3 regions of the Paenibacillus chartarius genome follow, and region 3 is predicted to be linked to each of the others. Evidence: predicted binding sites of a transcription regulator. Region 3 holds the regulator's gene; each other region holds the start of a gene.
What was found. Region 3 encodes LexA, which represses DNA repair genes until DNA is damaged. Its sites were predicted from a motif close to CGAACATATGTTCG; they were not measured.
Positions count from the first base shown of each region.

Region 1 (5,056 bases), on a different contig from region 3:
ATTTATTATTAATATCATTAATAATTATTGTCGTTAAGTGTCGAAATGCGCCGCAGCACCTGCTGCACTACCTCGTTCGAATACCCCCGACGCAGTAAGAAAGCGGCCGTTTTTCGTTTTCGTTCGAAATTCTCTCCGCTTGTTTGGCGCCACTTTTTGACACCGATATCGACGGCACTCGCCAATTCCTCTTCGGGATCAATCGCTTGCAGAACATTCTGGATATCGTCTCGCGGCACACCTTTCAGAATCAGCTCCTGACGGATGAGCGCCTTTCCCTTGTGTTGGGAGCCGACACGCTGCTCCGCCCACATCTTGGCAAATAGACGATCATCCAAATACTTTTGATCGACCAGCCGTCGGATCGTCTCCTCGATCAAAACTTCCTCATAGCCGCTTTCCTTCAGCTTCAGCCGCATTTCCTTCTCCGTACGAGGCCTCACCCCAAGAAACCGCAGCGCCTTCAGATACGCGTCATTGCGCTCCTCGTCTTGCAGCAACTCTTCCAGCCATTCATTGGTCACCACATCCCCCTTGAACAGCCGATGCTTGATCATAATGTCCTCATGCACCGCAAACGCAAACTCGTCATTCAAAAAAATGTTATACCGCCGCTTATTCTTCTTCTGAACCTCAATCTTGGTAATGATTCTCTCCGCCGATTCTTGCTCCCCTTCCCTCTCTTCCCCCACAAAGGACATGGACCGTCGCTCCCTCCGTCTTTCTTTTTTTCCACCGCAAACGTGACAGGGACGGCATGGAGGATGAGAAATAGGGCGGAGAGCGAAGCGCGCGCTATGAACTTGTGTTCTCTTCTTTGACCTATACATTCAAGGAACACAAGTTCAACGAAGCCGAAGCCCTATTTCTCGAAGCCCTATTTCTCAATCCACAGTGCGTCCCCACCACGATGTATCGCCAAGTAAAAAAAAGAAACACCCGGACCCCAAACGGTCCAGGTGCCTTAGCCCCTTACTCGAACAACGCCGCTTCTTCCGCCTCGTCGTCCACGCTGACCCCCGCAGCCGGGATCACGTTCGTCAGCTGGCTCGCCTCGCGAATTTGCTTTTCGATCGTCGCCGCCACTTGAGGGTTGTCCTTCAGGAACTGCTTCGCATTTTCGCGTCCTTGGCCAAGTCGATCGCCATTGTAGGAGAACCAAGCGCCGCTCTTTTGCACGATTTCCAACTCTACTGCAATATCGATCAGACTGCCTTCGTGAGAGATGCCTTCTCCGTACATAATGTCCATTTCAGCTTGCTTGAACGGAGGCGCCACTTTGTTCTTCACAACCTTAACGCGCGTCCGGTTACCGACAACATCGTTGCCCTGCTTGATCGATTCAATGCGGCGAACATCCAGACGAACGGAAGAGTAGAACTTCAGCGCACGGCCGCCCGGTGTCGTCTCCGGATTCCCGAACATAACGCCGACTTTCTCGCGAAGCTGGTTAATAAAGATCGTGATGACCTTCGACTTGTTGATCGCGCCGGACAGCTTACGCAGCGCCTGAGACATAAGACGCGCCTGCAAACCGACATGGGAATCGCCCATCTCGCCTTCGATCTCCGCCTTCGGAACGAGCGCAGCTACCGAGTCGATGACAATAATGTCGACAGCGCCGGAGCGAACGAGAGCTTCCGCAATTTCGAGCGCTTGTTCCCCGGTATCCGGTTGAGACAGCAGCAGCTCGTCGATGTTAATGCCCAGCTTGCTGGCGTACAGCGGATCGAGCGCGTGCTCCGCATCGATGAAAGCGGCTTGTCCGCCCGCCTTCTGCACCTCTGCGATCGCATGCAATGCGAAGGTTGTCTTACCTGCCGATTCCGGGCCATAGATCTCGATAATACGGCCCCGAGGGAAACCGCCAACCCCCAGCGCAATATCCAGAGCGATCGAGCCGGACGACACCGTCTCCACCTGCATATGTGCCGACTCTCCGAGCTTCATGATCGAACCTTTCCCGAATTGCTTCTCAATTTGACGCAATGCTTGTTCAAGTGCTACGCGGCGATCTGTCAACACGGTCACTTCCTTATCCCATGAAATTGATATACCTATGATAACTTGTTTCGCGGCATTTGCCAAGAGAAAAATCGAACATACATTCGATTCGAAGTCCAAACAAAAACCGTAAGCAAGTTATCCTTGGTTACGGTTCTTCCGTAAACTATAAACCTACTATACCAAATCCGAATACACCCGTCAAACGGTTTTCAGCCGCTGCCACAGCTTCGTCAGCGCGCTCTTCGAAGCCCGCAGCTTGATCGTTTCGCGATTGCCCGAAAGCTTCAGCTCGAACGTTTCGGCAGCTTTCCCCCGCTCTGCTAATCCTACAAACACGAGACCGACCGGCTTCCCTTCCGATGGATCAGGACCGGCGACGCCTGTAATGGAGAGCCCGAAGTCCGCGCCCGTCCGGTCGCGCACACCTTCTGCGAGCAGTCCGGCCGCCTGCGCACTTACCGCCCCTGGGGCCCCTTCCCCCTCCAAAACGTCCAGCGGAACCCCTATCAGCTTATTCTTGAGCGCATTCGAATAGCAGACCACTCCGCCCAAGAACGTCTGCGACGAGCCGGGAATCGCCGTAAGCATATCACTGAGCTGCCCTCCCGAGCAGCTTTCAGCTACTGCCAGCGTGCGGCCGCTCGTTTTCAACAGCTCCAGCACAATCGTCTCCAGCGGCACATCGCGTTCAGCGAATATAAATTCACCGACGCGGCGGCGAATTTCCGCTTCAACCGGCGCAATGGCCGCCAGCCCTTCCCGCTCGGATGCCGCTCTCGTCGTCAAGCGAACCGCCACTTCCCCTTCCTTCGCATAAGGCGCGATCGTCGGGTCCGTTTGCCCGCGAATCAGATCCAGGAGACGATCCTCCAGCAGCGATTCCCCGATCCCGGCAAATTTCAGCATACGCGAAACGAGCGGAACTTCATCCTTCATCACGCCGCGCAGCCATTGCACACCATAGTTCAAGAACATCGGCTTCATCTCTTTGGGCGGCCCCGGGAGCAGCATGTAATGCGTGCCATCCTGCGTCAGGGCGATACCGACGGCAAGCCCCGTATCGTTCGGCAGCGGATCGCTGCCCTCCAGCATATGCGCCTGCCGTTTGTTGCTGTCGACCATGACAACGCCGCGCGACTCGAAAAACTCCGTCATGTAGCGGAGCGAGGGCTCATGCATGATCAGCCCCCGCCCCAAATAAGCGGCGAGCACATCCTTCGTCAAGTCATCCTGTGTAGGACCAAGTCCGCCCGTGCAAATAATCAGATCGGCTCTGCTGCGGGCAAGCTCCAGCGATTGTCTCATTCTCGATTCGTTGTCGCCCACCACGGTTTGAAAATAGACGTTAACGCCAAGACGGGCCAGTTCCTGGGAGAGAAACTGGCCGTTCGTATTGGCGATCTGGCCCATCAGCAGCTCCGTGCCGACGGCGATAATTTCTGCGTTCATACCCGATCCCCTCATTCCGTTATCAGCTGTTTGCCATGTTCAATAGCTCTTTGTTCTTCGCAAAATAGTCGACACCCGACCAAATCGTAGCCCCGGCCATGACCCAGCTCGCTATCGTAGCAAAAGGAATATGTATGAATTCGAAAGGAAAATTATTGATCAGTAGCGCTATAATCGCGGTAATCTGGGTTGCGGTCTTAATTTTCCCCCATTTGCCCGCCGCCATCACTTTCCCTTCCAGCAAAGCGATTTGTCGAAGGCCCGTTACGGCGAACTCCCGGCTAATAATGACGATAACGATCCACGCATCCACCTTCCCCATCTCGACGAGCGAGACGAGGACGGCGGACACGAGCAGTTTATCCGCAAGAGGATCGAGCAGCTTGCCGAGATTCGTCACCATTTTGCGGCTGCGCGCGATATAACCGTCAAGGCTATCGGTGCTGGCCGCAATAATGAATATCAGGGCGGCGACAATTTGATTATAGGTGATGCTGAATTCCTTGAACTGGACCGGCGGCAAATCGAGATTGATCAACAGGAAAAACATGATGATCGGCACCAGAAAAATTCTCGCCAGCGTGATCCGATTCGCCAAATTCATGCGAGTGCCTCCCCGGACAAATCAAAATCAAACGAATGCGTGACGCGCACTTTGGACACTTTACCGATCTCAAGCCCTTGTCCGCGCACGAACACTTCGCCGTCAATTTCCGGAGCGTCAAACATGGAACGGCCGATATAGACGTCGCCGCGGCCGTCGTATCGTTCGATCAGCACGTCGATGTCGGAGCCGATGCGGCGGCCGTTGCGGCGGGAGGCAATTTCCCGCTGCAACTCCATTAAAGTGTTCGCCCGGTATTCCTTTACATCGTCAGGCACTTGATCCGGCAGACGGGAAGCAGGCGTATCCTCTTCCTTCGAGTACGTAAACACGCCGAGCCGATCGAATTCCACATCCGCTACGAACTGCTTCAGCCGCTCGAAGTCTTCCTCCGTCTCGCCGGGGAAGCCGACGATGATCGAAGTGCGCAGCGCTACGTCCGGCATCGCAGCTCGAATCTTCGCGATCAGCTCGCGCGAGTCGCGCTGACGGCCCGGCCGGCGCATCCGCTTCAGAATGGAGTCTTCGCTGTGCTGAAGCGGCATGTCGACATACTTGCAAATTTTCGGATTGTTCGCCATCGTCTCGATCAGCTCGTCCGTAAAGAAGCCCGGATAAGCGTAATGCAAACGCACCCACTCGATGCCGGGCACTTCGCTGACTTTGTTCAAAAGTGCAGGCAGCATGAATTTGTCGTACAGATCGGTTCCGTAATTGGTCGAATCCTGAGCGATCAGACTGATCTCCTTCACACCCTGCGAAGCCAAATCCTGCACTTCGGCGATAATCGACTCGATGCTCCGGCTGCGGAACGCTCCGCGCATAATCGGAATCGAGCAGAACGTGCAGGCGTTGTCGCAGCCTTCGGCGATCTTCACATAGGCAGTGTAACGCGGAGTAGCCACACGGCGCGGCAGCGCCGTCTCATAATTAAACACCGGATTGCCGACGTAGATCGGCTTGCGGCCGGCAAGCGCCTGGTCCACGATCTCGTTA
Region 1 covers NZ_JBHLWN010000101.1:22,845-27,900, forward strand. The annotation lists gene ACFFK0_RS25060 (RecX family transcriptional regulator) at 18-701, opposite strand; gene recA (recombinase RecA) at 973-2,022, opposite strand; gene ACFFK0_RS25070 (competence/damage-inducible protein A) at 2,206-3,456, opposite strand; gene pgsA (CDP-diacylglycerol--glycerol-3-phosphate 3-phosphatidyltransferase) at 3,479-4,060, opposite strand; gene rimO (30S ribosomal protein S12 methylthiotransferase RimO) at 4,057-5,056, opposite strand, start outside.
Region 1: the regulator LexA is predicted to act here: its motif matches at 2,098-2,111, upstream of recA (recombinase RecA).

Region 2 (5,056 bases), on a different contig from region 3:
CGAAGCGACGACTTGAGCGATATCCTCCGGCGTCACCTCCGTATCCATGCGGCCCTGCTTTTCCTTCCAGTCGTTGCGCGTCGAATCGAGCTCCTCGCGCAGCTTCTGCTCGGTATCGCGCAGCGCTGCGGCCTTCTCGAACTCTTGGCTTTGCACGGCTGCGTCCTTCTCCTTGCGGATGTCCTCCAGCTTGTTTTCCAGCTGCTTCAGGCTTGGCGGAATCGTGTAGGAGCGCAGGCGTACCTTCGAGCTTGCTTCGTCGATCAGGTCGATCGCTTTGTCCGGCAGGAAGCGGTCGGTAATGTAACGATCGGACAGCAAGACAGCTTCTTTAATTGCCTCGTCCGTGATTTTGACCCGGTGATGAGCTTCGTACCGGTCGCGAAGACCGTGCAGAATTTGAATGGCTTCATCCGGGGACGGCTGGTCGACCGTAATCGGCTGGAAGCGGCGCTCCAGCGCGGCGTCCTTCTCGATATATTTGCGGTACTCATCCAGCGTCGTCGCCCCGATGCACTGCAGCTCGCCGCGGGCCAGCGCAGGCTTGAGAATGTTGGAGGCGTCGATCGCGCCTTCGGCGCCGCCGGCGCCGATCAGCGTATGCAGCTCGTCGATGAACAGGACGATGTTGCCGGCTTGGCGAATTTCGTCCATGATCTTCTTCAGGCGATCCTCGAACTCCCCGCGGTACTTCGTACCGGCAACGACGGAGCCCATATCGAGCGTCATAACGCGCTTATCTTTGAGCGTTTCCGGAATTTCGTTGTTGATGATCTTCTGTGCGAGCCCTTCGGCGATCGCCGTTTTACCAACCCCGGGCTCGCCGATCAGCACCGGGTTGTTCTTCGTCCGGCGGCTCAGCACTTGAATTACGCGCTCGATCTCCTTCGAACGGCCGATAACCGGATCGAGATGGCCTTCCTTCGCGTAAGCCGTCAGGTCGCGCGCCAAGCTGTCCAGCGTCGGCGTGTTGACATTCGGGTTCGCCCCATGGTTCGGCGACACCGTTTCGGAGCTGCCCAGCAGCTGCAGCACTTGCTGGCGGGCCTTGTTCAGGCTCACGCCGAGGTTATTGAGCACGCGGGCGGCAACGCCTTCGCCTTCACGGATCAGACCGAGCAGGATGTGCTCCGTACCGACATACGTGTGGCCCAGCTTGCGCGCTTCGTCCATCGACAGCTCGATGACCTTCTTCGCTCTAGGTGTATAAGCAATGTTGGAGGGCTGCTCTTGACCGCGGCCGATCAGCGACTCGACTTCATCCTGGATTTTCTCAAGACCGAGACCGAGTGCTACTAGCGCCTTGGCGGCGATGCCTTCGCCTTCCCGAATCAAGCCGAGCAAAATGTGCTCGGTACCGATATTGTTGTGGCCCAAGCGGACCGCTTCTTCCTGTGCCAAAGACAGCACCTTCTGTGCACGCTCTGTAAATCTGCCGAACATCATAGTAAGCACCTCCGTGTAACTAGTATACGTGTATATAGGTTAGACATGTTGCCCAGAAGTAAAACGCTCTCGAATGAGCTGCGCACGTCGCATATCCCTTTCGTCGGCGGACAGCTTTTCTCCTGCAATTTGTTGTAAAAATCCAGGCTGCGACATTACCATTAGCTCGTTCAGCACATTCGGCGAGATGCCGCGGATCATGCCCAGATCGATTCCGAGCCGTACGTCGGACAGCCGCTGCGCCGCTTCCTTCGTATCCATGATCGCCGCATGCGAGAGAATCCCGAGCGAGCGGTTCACCCGGTCCAGGACGCGGATGCGCGACTCCTGGAGCAGCTTCTGCCGCGCCGCCCGTTCATGCTCGATAATTTGCTTGGCGACGCCGTACAGATTATCGATGATCTCTTCCTCCGATTGCCCGAGCGTTATCTGATTCGAGATCTGAAACAGATTGCCCAGCGCTTCGCTGCCTTCGCCGTAAATTCCCCGCACCGCGAGTCCTACCTGCGTAACGGCGGACAGGATCCGGCTGATCTGCTGTGACATCACAAGCGCCGGGAGATGCATCATCACCGAGGCGCGAATGCCGGTTCCGACATTGGTCGGGCAGCTCGTCAAGAACCCGCGCCGCTCGTCGAAGCCGTACTCCAGCTGCGTCTCGAATACATCGTCCACCTGATTGGCGAGGTCCCACGCTTCCTTGATTTGAAATCCCGGGTATAAACATTGAATGCGCAAATGGTCTTCCTCATTCACCATGATGCTGATCGATTCATTATCGCTTAGGATAACCGCTCCGTTGCGCGACTCGTTGGCGAGGTTCGGACTGATGAGATGCTTCTCCACCAGCACCATTTTCTGCAGCTCATTCATCTCGGCAAGCGGCAGCAAAGTAAAACGGCTGATTTCCTTCAGGTCTTCCTGCTCCAGCACCTGCTGCGCCTGCTCCAACACTTCCCGGGACTGCTGATTCGTCGCCAGCATCGGATACGGATAGTCTTTCAAGTTGCGCGCGATTCGAACCCTGGAGCTGATGACAATGTCCGACTCCGGTCCTTCGCCTTTCATCCATTCGCTTAACGCTTCTTCGGTAAAACGCTTCAGAATCAACGCCATTCCCTCCTCACAGCGTCTCGGCCGAACCTATACCGCACTGATCTTGCGTTCGAGCTCTTTGATTTGATCCCGGAGCTCGGCGGCCTTCTCGAACTCCTCCTGCTCGATGCGCTGCATCATCTCCCGCTTCAAGCGTTCAATCTCCCGCTTATGCTGGATGATGCTGCCGGAGCGCTTCGGCACTTTGCCGGTATGCACCGTATTGCCGTGCACCCGTTTGAACAGCGGGTCCAGCCGGGCGTTGAAGCTCTCGTAGCAGTGGCTGCAGCCGAACCGTCCCAGCTTGCTGAACTGGCCGTAAGTGAGACCGCAATTGTCGCAGCGCAGCTGCTGGGCCTTAACCGCCGAGCTCTGCGTCGGTTCGAAATCCAGCAGTCCCGACAGCAGGTTATGGATCGAGAATCCGCCTGTTGTTCCGGGGATCAGCTCCCCCTTCTCCCGCGCGCACGACTCGCAAATATGAAACTCCGTCTTCTCGCCGCCGACAATCTTCGTAAAGTGAAGCGTCGCCGGCCTCTTCCCGCATTCTTGGCATGTCATCGGCATATATCCTCCTTGCGGAACCCGGTTTATTTGGTCAGCAGTGCAACCAACATCGCCTTCAGGATAGCGGCGCGAATCTCGTCGCGAACCGGCAGCTTCAGTACGAGTACGTCACGCGAAATCGCTGCGCGGATGAGATTCGCTTCCCTGCTGCTGATAAGCCTCGCTTCCTCCAGCTGATACACGATCCCCTCCGAGGAAGCCTGATCGATCTGTTCGCCAATCGTTTGAAAAATATAATCCAGAATAGAACCGTGAGAGTGCAGCTGTACCTTCTGTATGCGGATATACCCGCCCCCGCCGCGTTTGCTCTCTACGATGTAGCCCTTCTCTAGGGTAAATCTCGTGCTGATCACGTAATTGATCTGGGACGGTACGCATTGAAACTTATCCGCCAGCTCGTTACGCTGAATCTCCACCATCCCGTTCGGACTTTGGTGTAGAGCTTGCTTCAAATATTGCTCGATCACTTCGGAAACGTTACGCATCGCGAACTCCTCCGCTGAAGAGTAATTCCAATGGTCGGATCAAGAAACAGTCACCAAGGATTGACTTTGACTTTCTTTGACCTTACTCACATTATAGTCAAAATACTTCCTTTTGACAAGTGGCTGACGATAAGTCTTGGAAGTCGCGCGGCAGTATGGCCGAAGCCCCTAACTAAACACAGTATTGACGAAAATCCCCCCGCTTAGCGGAAGGGATTTTGCCAATTGCTGTTCCACTTTCAATTATCACTTGATTCGTCCTGCGATATACTCAGCAGCTTCGACTCTGGGGTCCGAATTCATCCATCATCCGGTTTAATCCCTGTTGAGCAGATCACTTCATTAGTGAATGCTTACCAATAGCCTTTTTAACTTTGATCTCTACAGCCGGGTATGATATGATCGATATCGAACATATGTTTGCTATAAGGAGAATTATATGGCACAGAAAGTACACTACGAAGAGCTTCCGTCTAAGACGATTCTAAACCAAGTCACCGCTCCTTCTATGCCCTTTCGCTGGTCCATTAACCCATACCGCGGCTGTCAGCATGGCTGCAGCTTTTGTTATGCACGTGCTACACACACGTTTATGGGAGTCGCCGCCGATGATACATTTCAAAATCACATCTTCTTAAAGTCGAATGCCGCCGAGGCATTGACGGAACAGCTCGACAAATTAGCTCGGGGAAAAGGCGGATTGAGCCGGTTAGGGCAAGTGGCCATAGGCACTGCAACCGACCCGTACCAGCAAGCGGAAGGAAATGCGCGGCTAACGCGCAGCTGCTTGGAGGTGCTGGCCAAGTACGGCGTTCCGGTCAGCATTACAACCCGTTCGCCGCTCATATTACGAGACCTTGATGTACTAAAGAATCTGCCTGCTGTCACCGTGAATATTAGCTTAAATACGCTCGACAAAACCGTTTGGCGAAGCATGGAGCCTTCCACACCCTCGCCAAAGCAGCGGTTAGAAACCATTGCCGCGCTCGTTGAGGCAGATATACAGGCAGGGATCTTCATGGCTCCTATTCTTCCGTACTTGACGGACGCTGCCGAAGATTTGGAGGAGCTCATTCATGAGGGAGCCCGACATCAAGCGAAATTTATGATGTCGTCGTTTTTACGGCTTAGTACACAAGAGGTCAAAGTTTGGTTTTTCCAGACGCTCCGTGACCGATTCCCGCATCTCGTTTCAAAGTATGCCGCGTTATACCAATCATCAGCCTATGCGCCAAGCAGTTATCGGGAGCCACTAAAATCGCTAATCAACGATTTGTTGAAACGATATGGTTTGAATGATGTAGAGGCTTTTCGCCGGCTGCCAACTGCTGGAGATGTCCCCGCCCCACAAATAAGCGAGAATGACCCCGTCCAACTCTCGTTCAGTTTTTAAGCCGTTTCTCTCTCAGTTCAGTATAAAGAGCCCTTCACGATAATTTTCGTGAAGGGCTCTTTGTGTTTGC
Region 2 covers NZ_JBHLWN010000038.1:58,867-63,922, forward strand. The annotation lists gene clpC (ATP-dependent protease ATP-binding subunit ClpC) at 1-1,446, opposite strand, end outside; gene mcsB (protein-arginine kinase McsB) at 1,486-2,514, opposite strand; gene mcsA (protein-arginine kinase activator protein McsA) at 2,590-3,102, opposite strand; gene ACFFK0_RS10325 (CtsR family transcriptional regulator) at 3,132-3,593, opposite strand; gene ACFFK0_RS10330 (SPL family radical SAM protein) at 4,033-4,986, shown strand; rRNA gene rrf (5S ribosomal RNA) at 5,055-5,056, opposite strand, start outside.
Region 2: the regulator LexA is predicted to act here: its motif matches at 4,003-4,016, upstream of ACFFK0_RS10330 (SPL family radical SAM protein).

Region 3 (5,056 bases):
TTCGCATCCGCAATACCGGCGAGCGCATTAGCGGCTTCGAGAATGTGAAGGCGTTCCTTGATAAGCAAAACGTACTGCACGAGAGATGGGACATGAGCAAGCTTCCCGAGCACCTGCGCGAGAAGTTCGTGCTGACCGACGAAGAGAAAGCCGAAGTTCTGGCATCGTTCGACGAAGAAATCAAGGACCTTGCCGCACGACGCGGCTACCAGATTTGGGACTTGATCTCCTTGTCCGATCAAACGCCGAACATCGAAGAGCTTCTTAAGAAGTTTGAGCAAGTGCACACGCATACTGAAGACGAAATCCGCGCCATCACGGCAGGTAAAGGCATCTTCATTATTAAGAGCGACGAAATCGGCTATTTCGACGTTGAGCTCGAAGCCGGCGATGTCATCTCCGTCCCTGAGAACACGAACCACTTCTTCACGTTGATGGATAACCGTCAAATCGTAGCCGTTCGCCTGTTTATCGAGAAGGACGGCTGGATCGCTTACAATGTGGACGATCCGGAGTACGTAAAAGCGTAAGCTACTGAGACAATAGGAGACTTCTAGCCGGTGTCGGTGAATTGCCGATATCGGCTTTTTTTGTGCGAAACCGGCGCGTCTGCGCCGTGCAAAAAAGAAAGACCGGAAGCCGCAGCCTTCGGTCTTTCTTTCTTAGGAATATTTTGTAGTAGTGCTGTTAACCAAGCGAATGAATAATCGGTAAAATATCTTCCAGCCGCTGTACCCTGTGCTTCGGTACGATAACGTCCGCCGCCGGGATGATGCCGTTCGGCGAGCCGGCGTCGTGGTGATCGATCCAGATGTTGGTCATGCCGATTTGATTGGAGCCGAGAATGTCCGTCGTCAGCTTGTCGCCGATCATCACGCCTTCCTCCGGAGAGATGCCGAGCAGTCCCAAGGCGTGATGGAACAATGCCGAGGACGGCTTTCCTTCCCCGAAGCTGCCGGAAATGACGATATGATCGAAATAGCCCGCGAGCTCCGGTACACCGTCCAGCTTCTCCTGCTGCAAATCGGGTGCCCCGTTCGTCAGCAGCAGCAGCTTATAGTCGGCGCGTAATTGCTGCAGCACACGGAATGTCGAATCATAGACATACGGCCGGGCGCGGCGCTCCTTCGGGAACTGTTCGCCAAGCTCGCGGCCAAGCGCCGGGTTGTCCACTCCGAGACGTGCAAGCCCCCCGGTCCAAGCTGCCGTTCGGTATCCCGGCGCCAGCTCCTGGAGCTTCCGGAACATCGGATGATCGCCTCCGGTAAAATTCGCCCAAAGTCCTTCGAACGGATTAATGCCGATCATCTTCGTAAACGGATATGTCTCGAAGCCCTCATATAAGTGGCGCGCCTCCGCTCTGACCGCTTCTTCCAGAAGCTTCGGGTCGACGCCGGTTCGTTGCGATGCCGTTTGGCACGTCGCTTCGAAAGCCTCCTTCACGCTGCGATCATCCCACAGCAGCGTATCGTCCAAGTCAAACAAAACCGCTTGCAGCTTCATCTCAGTTCTCCCTCTTCGTCTTATCCTCTTCGTCTACGAATTTAATCGATTCCAGCTGCTGACGCAAGTTGGATTTGAATGCTTGAATATATCGGCTTCGGAGCTCGTTGCGCTCGTCAATTTCTTCATCCGTCAATCCGACTGTTTTCGCTTTGCGCGCCAGCTCGTTGATTCGCTGTACGGTTTGCTCCGCATCCATGTTGTCAGCCCTCCTGCAGATGTTATGCTTCTTACTTTGCCACCCTCCGATGGCATTGTCAAGCTTACGGCCGCTTTAAAAAACGAAAAGGAACGCCGGTCTCCCAGCGTTCCCTTCACTATATAGAGTGAATAAGATCATAGAGCCTCTCTTACGGTAACAGCAGCTGCTGGCCGACCTTAAGCGAGCTTCCGTTTAATTGATTTACGCGTTTGATTCGTTCAATATATGAGCGAACATCCATTCCCTTCGGTGCATGTTCTTGTGCGATATCCCATAGCGTATCTCCTTGCTCAACAATAACCGTTTGATCCGTCGTCGATACCAGTGCCTGCGATTGCATTAAATTCGTTGCTGCCGAAGCCGAACCCTCCGGAACATATGTTCCCTTCCCATCTGTTCCTGCGTTTGCTTGCACAATGGCGCCGATTGTTACGACGGTAAGAATGATCGCGAACATGATCGTGAATCGGAACAAAAACTTGCGGCGTATAAACTTCGATGTATGTCGACCCTCGGAAGTGTTGGAACGGGAAACTGCCGGCTGGTAAACTGCATATTGCATAAAATAACAACCTCCAAACGCTTGTTCGTATCTGATGGCATTAGAATAACACGAACACATGTTTGAGTCAATGGTTTTCTCGAACTTATGTTTGTACGAACTCGAGTTCTGTGTTATACTTCAGATAATAATTACCAAAGTGGAGGGTTTCGACTTGAGCAAGATTTCCCAACGGCAGCATGCCATACTCGAATTCATTAAGACCGAAGTAAGGGACAAGGGGTATCCGCCTTCCGTCCGGGAGATCGGCGAAGCGGTCGGACTCGCCTCCAGCTCCACCGTGCATGGACATTTGGAGCGACTGGAGAAGAAGGGCTTGATCCGCCGCGACCCGACGAAGCCGAGAGCGATCGAAATTTTAGGTCATGATGACAATCCCTCAGCCGACTTCTCCTTCGGTATCGCCCGCGTCCCTCTGATCGGTAAAGTAACGGCCGGGGTGCCGATCTTGGCAACGGAGAACATCGAAGACTATTTCCCGCTTCCTAGTCATACAGTCGGCGATTATAACGTGTTCATGCTTACCATTGTAGGCGAGAGCATGATCGAAGCGGGCATCCATGACGGCGACTACGTGATTGTTCGCCAGCAGCAGACAGCGAACAACGGCGATATCGTCGTCGCCATGACGGACGATGACGAGGCCACTGTGAAGCGGTTCTTCAAGGAACGCGATCACATCCGACTGCAGCCGGAGAATTCATCTATGGAGCCGATCCGGCTCAACCACGTCACCATTCTCGGCAAGGTCATCGGATTGTACCGGGAAATTTATTAAGACTACTAGCTTGAAGGAACGGTCGTCGCAGGAAGACGGCCGTTTTGTTTTTGACGTCTTGTCTATAACGAACAAAGCCTCTCATCTCCCCGCAAGTTGCCACACATCGCCGCATTCGTCTATAACGGCATTACGCCGATTCCGCTATTCAGCCGGACAAGTGTACAATCGCGTTTGCCTTCAGCTGCATAATTTGGAATAGCTCCTTACAAGGAGGTGTTTCCCATGAAACGAGATCACAAAAAGAAAGTCATCGTCGTCGTTCTGAAACCCGGCCAAAAGGCTCTTGTCGTCTGCAAACATGACAAAAAGAAAAACCCTCATCGTGACGGGGATACAGTAAGCTAGAACCTTAGATCGAGCACCTGATCGGGCTAAGGTGCTCGATTTTTTATCATGTAAGCACTTCCGCAATCAATCTACGTATAGCCTGTCAAGCGGAAATCACCGCTGCATCTCCGATTTCAAGTTTGAATCACAGCAAAAAAACCACACTGAACGGCGCGAAAGGCTCCAACATATATCTCGTTTCATACAGCGTCATATACCGATCGCGTTCTCACTAATGCTCTTGCGTGCGGTTTATGTACGAAACCACCGGCACAGCGCCAAGCTCATGTAACGTTCCGGGACTCCATTGGATTGACTAGTTGCGTTGAATCGAACATATGGTCAATTCGCCAATAAACATCTTACCATTTGAGCCGATCGACCGTTGGACATTCGCGGGTTTGGACATTACTTGGCAGGCTTCCAATAAACCCAATTTGTATCTATTTCTGCTTCAAACTTGGAATCATTCGGAAAGAATATCTCCTTATTCAGTTTGAAAAATGACCAATACTCTACGTAGTTGATTATTTTATTGTTCTTAAGGAAGATTATCGTATGAGCTTCGTCACTTGGATTAATAAAGGTTTCCGAGGTCCAATGGAATCCAAGCTTATTGTTTACATCTTTGCCGTCTGCGTAGGGACCGAAAATGTACATTTTATCCCATTCGAAATGAACTAACTCTTTAAAGTCAACGGCAAATACTTCATTTGGATTATTTTTCTTATTCCGTTCCAGTTTTTTCAATTCCTGCTCTATTCTGTTTTGTTCATGAACATCGATTTTTTGAGATACCTTTAGTTCACTCTTATCAAAGCAAGTGATGGCGTAAGTGACGATCATTGCAAAGGTCAACATTGCTATTAATGAAACGAATACACGTCGTAAAGAAATAGCCATTCAGCACCCCTTGGAAAATAATTCAACCAAATTATATCAAACTTTTATGAAGGTGGAAAAATAAACCAGAACCAAAATGCCTAGCAAAAAATCCGTAGAGAACAGCTTTCTCTACGGACTTCGCAGCGCGTTGCGCCAGGCTATGTTTAAATTGACGTTGATGAACGAGCTTGCCGATGGGCTGTTATCCCTAACTTTGTTGGAAAATGTAAGCACCGTTTGTAGCGCCCTTAGTTCTGATAGCGATTGCTGTAGCAAAGCCTCCGCTTAAAGAACCAATTCGAGCGATACCGTACGGCCGAACACTGATGGTCACTGTGTTGTTTAAGAGAAGTACAAAAGATTTGCTGCTGTTGTTGGAAATTGCTAGAGTCCCACTAATCCCTTTCGGCACCGTAAGAAGTGTTTTCGTTCCAGCTGTAGAGAAGTTAAACGACCCGGCATGAGCATATTTAGCCATAAATTCCCACCTCCGATAATTATGATATTCGGGAAAGTGGTTTACGCTTGGGTGATTGTCATGAATAGCGAATACATGGGAGGTGAGCTTGATTCAAATTGAAGTGGGTGGGCGCAGCCCCTGCTATCGGGTAGGCAGGAAAAACGTCGGGTTCATGTGATTGAATACGGAGCGCCGGAACGCAATTAGTCAACCGGGCAATTTGAAGAAAGACGGAAATCAAGGTAAATCCGGATGGACATGGCGCAGGAAATTTACCGAATGGGCACAAGGGGTTTATGAAGTTTCACGGACAAGTTTGAATATTGAAGAGCTTGG
Region 3 covers NZ_JBHLWN010000077.1:69,118-74,173, forward strand. The annotation lists gene mtnD (acireductone dioxygenase) at 1-530, shown strand, start outside; gene ACFFK0_RS20075 (HAD family hydrolase) at 688-1,503, opposite strand; gene ACFFK0_RS20080 (DUF896 domain-containing protein) at 1,505-1,702, opposite strand; gene ACFFK0_RS20085 (LysM peptidoglycan-binding domain-containing protein) at 1,854-2,267, opposite strand; gene lexA (transcriptional repressor LexA) at 2,422-3,045, shown strand; gene ACFFK0_RS20095 (hypothetical protein) at 3,271-3,393, shown strand; gene ACFFK0_RS20100 (hypothetical protein) at 3,784-4,278, opposite strand; gene ACFFK0_RS20105 (hypothetical protein) at 4,469-4,738, opposite strand.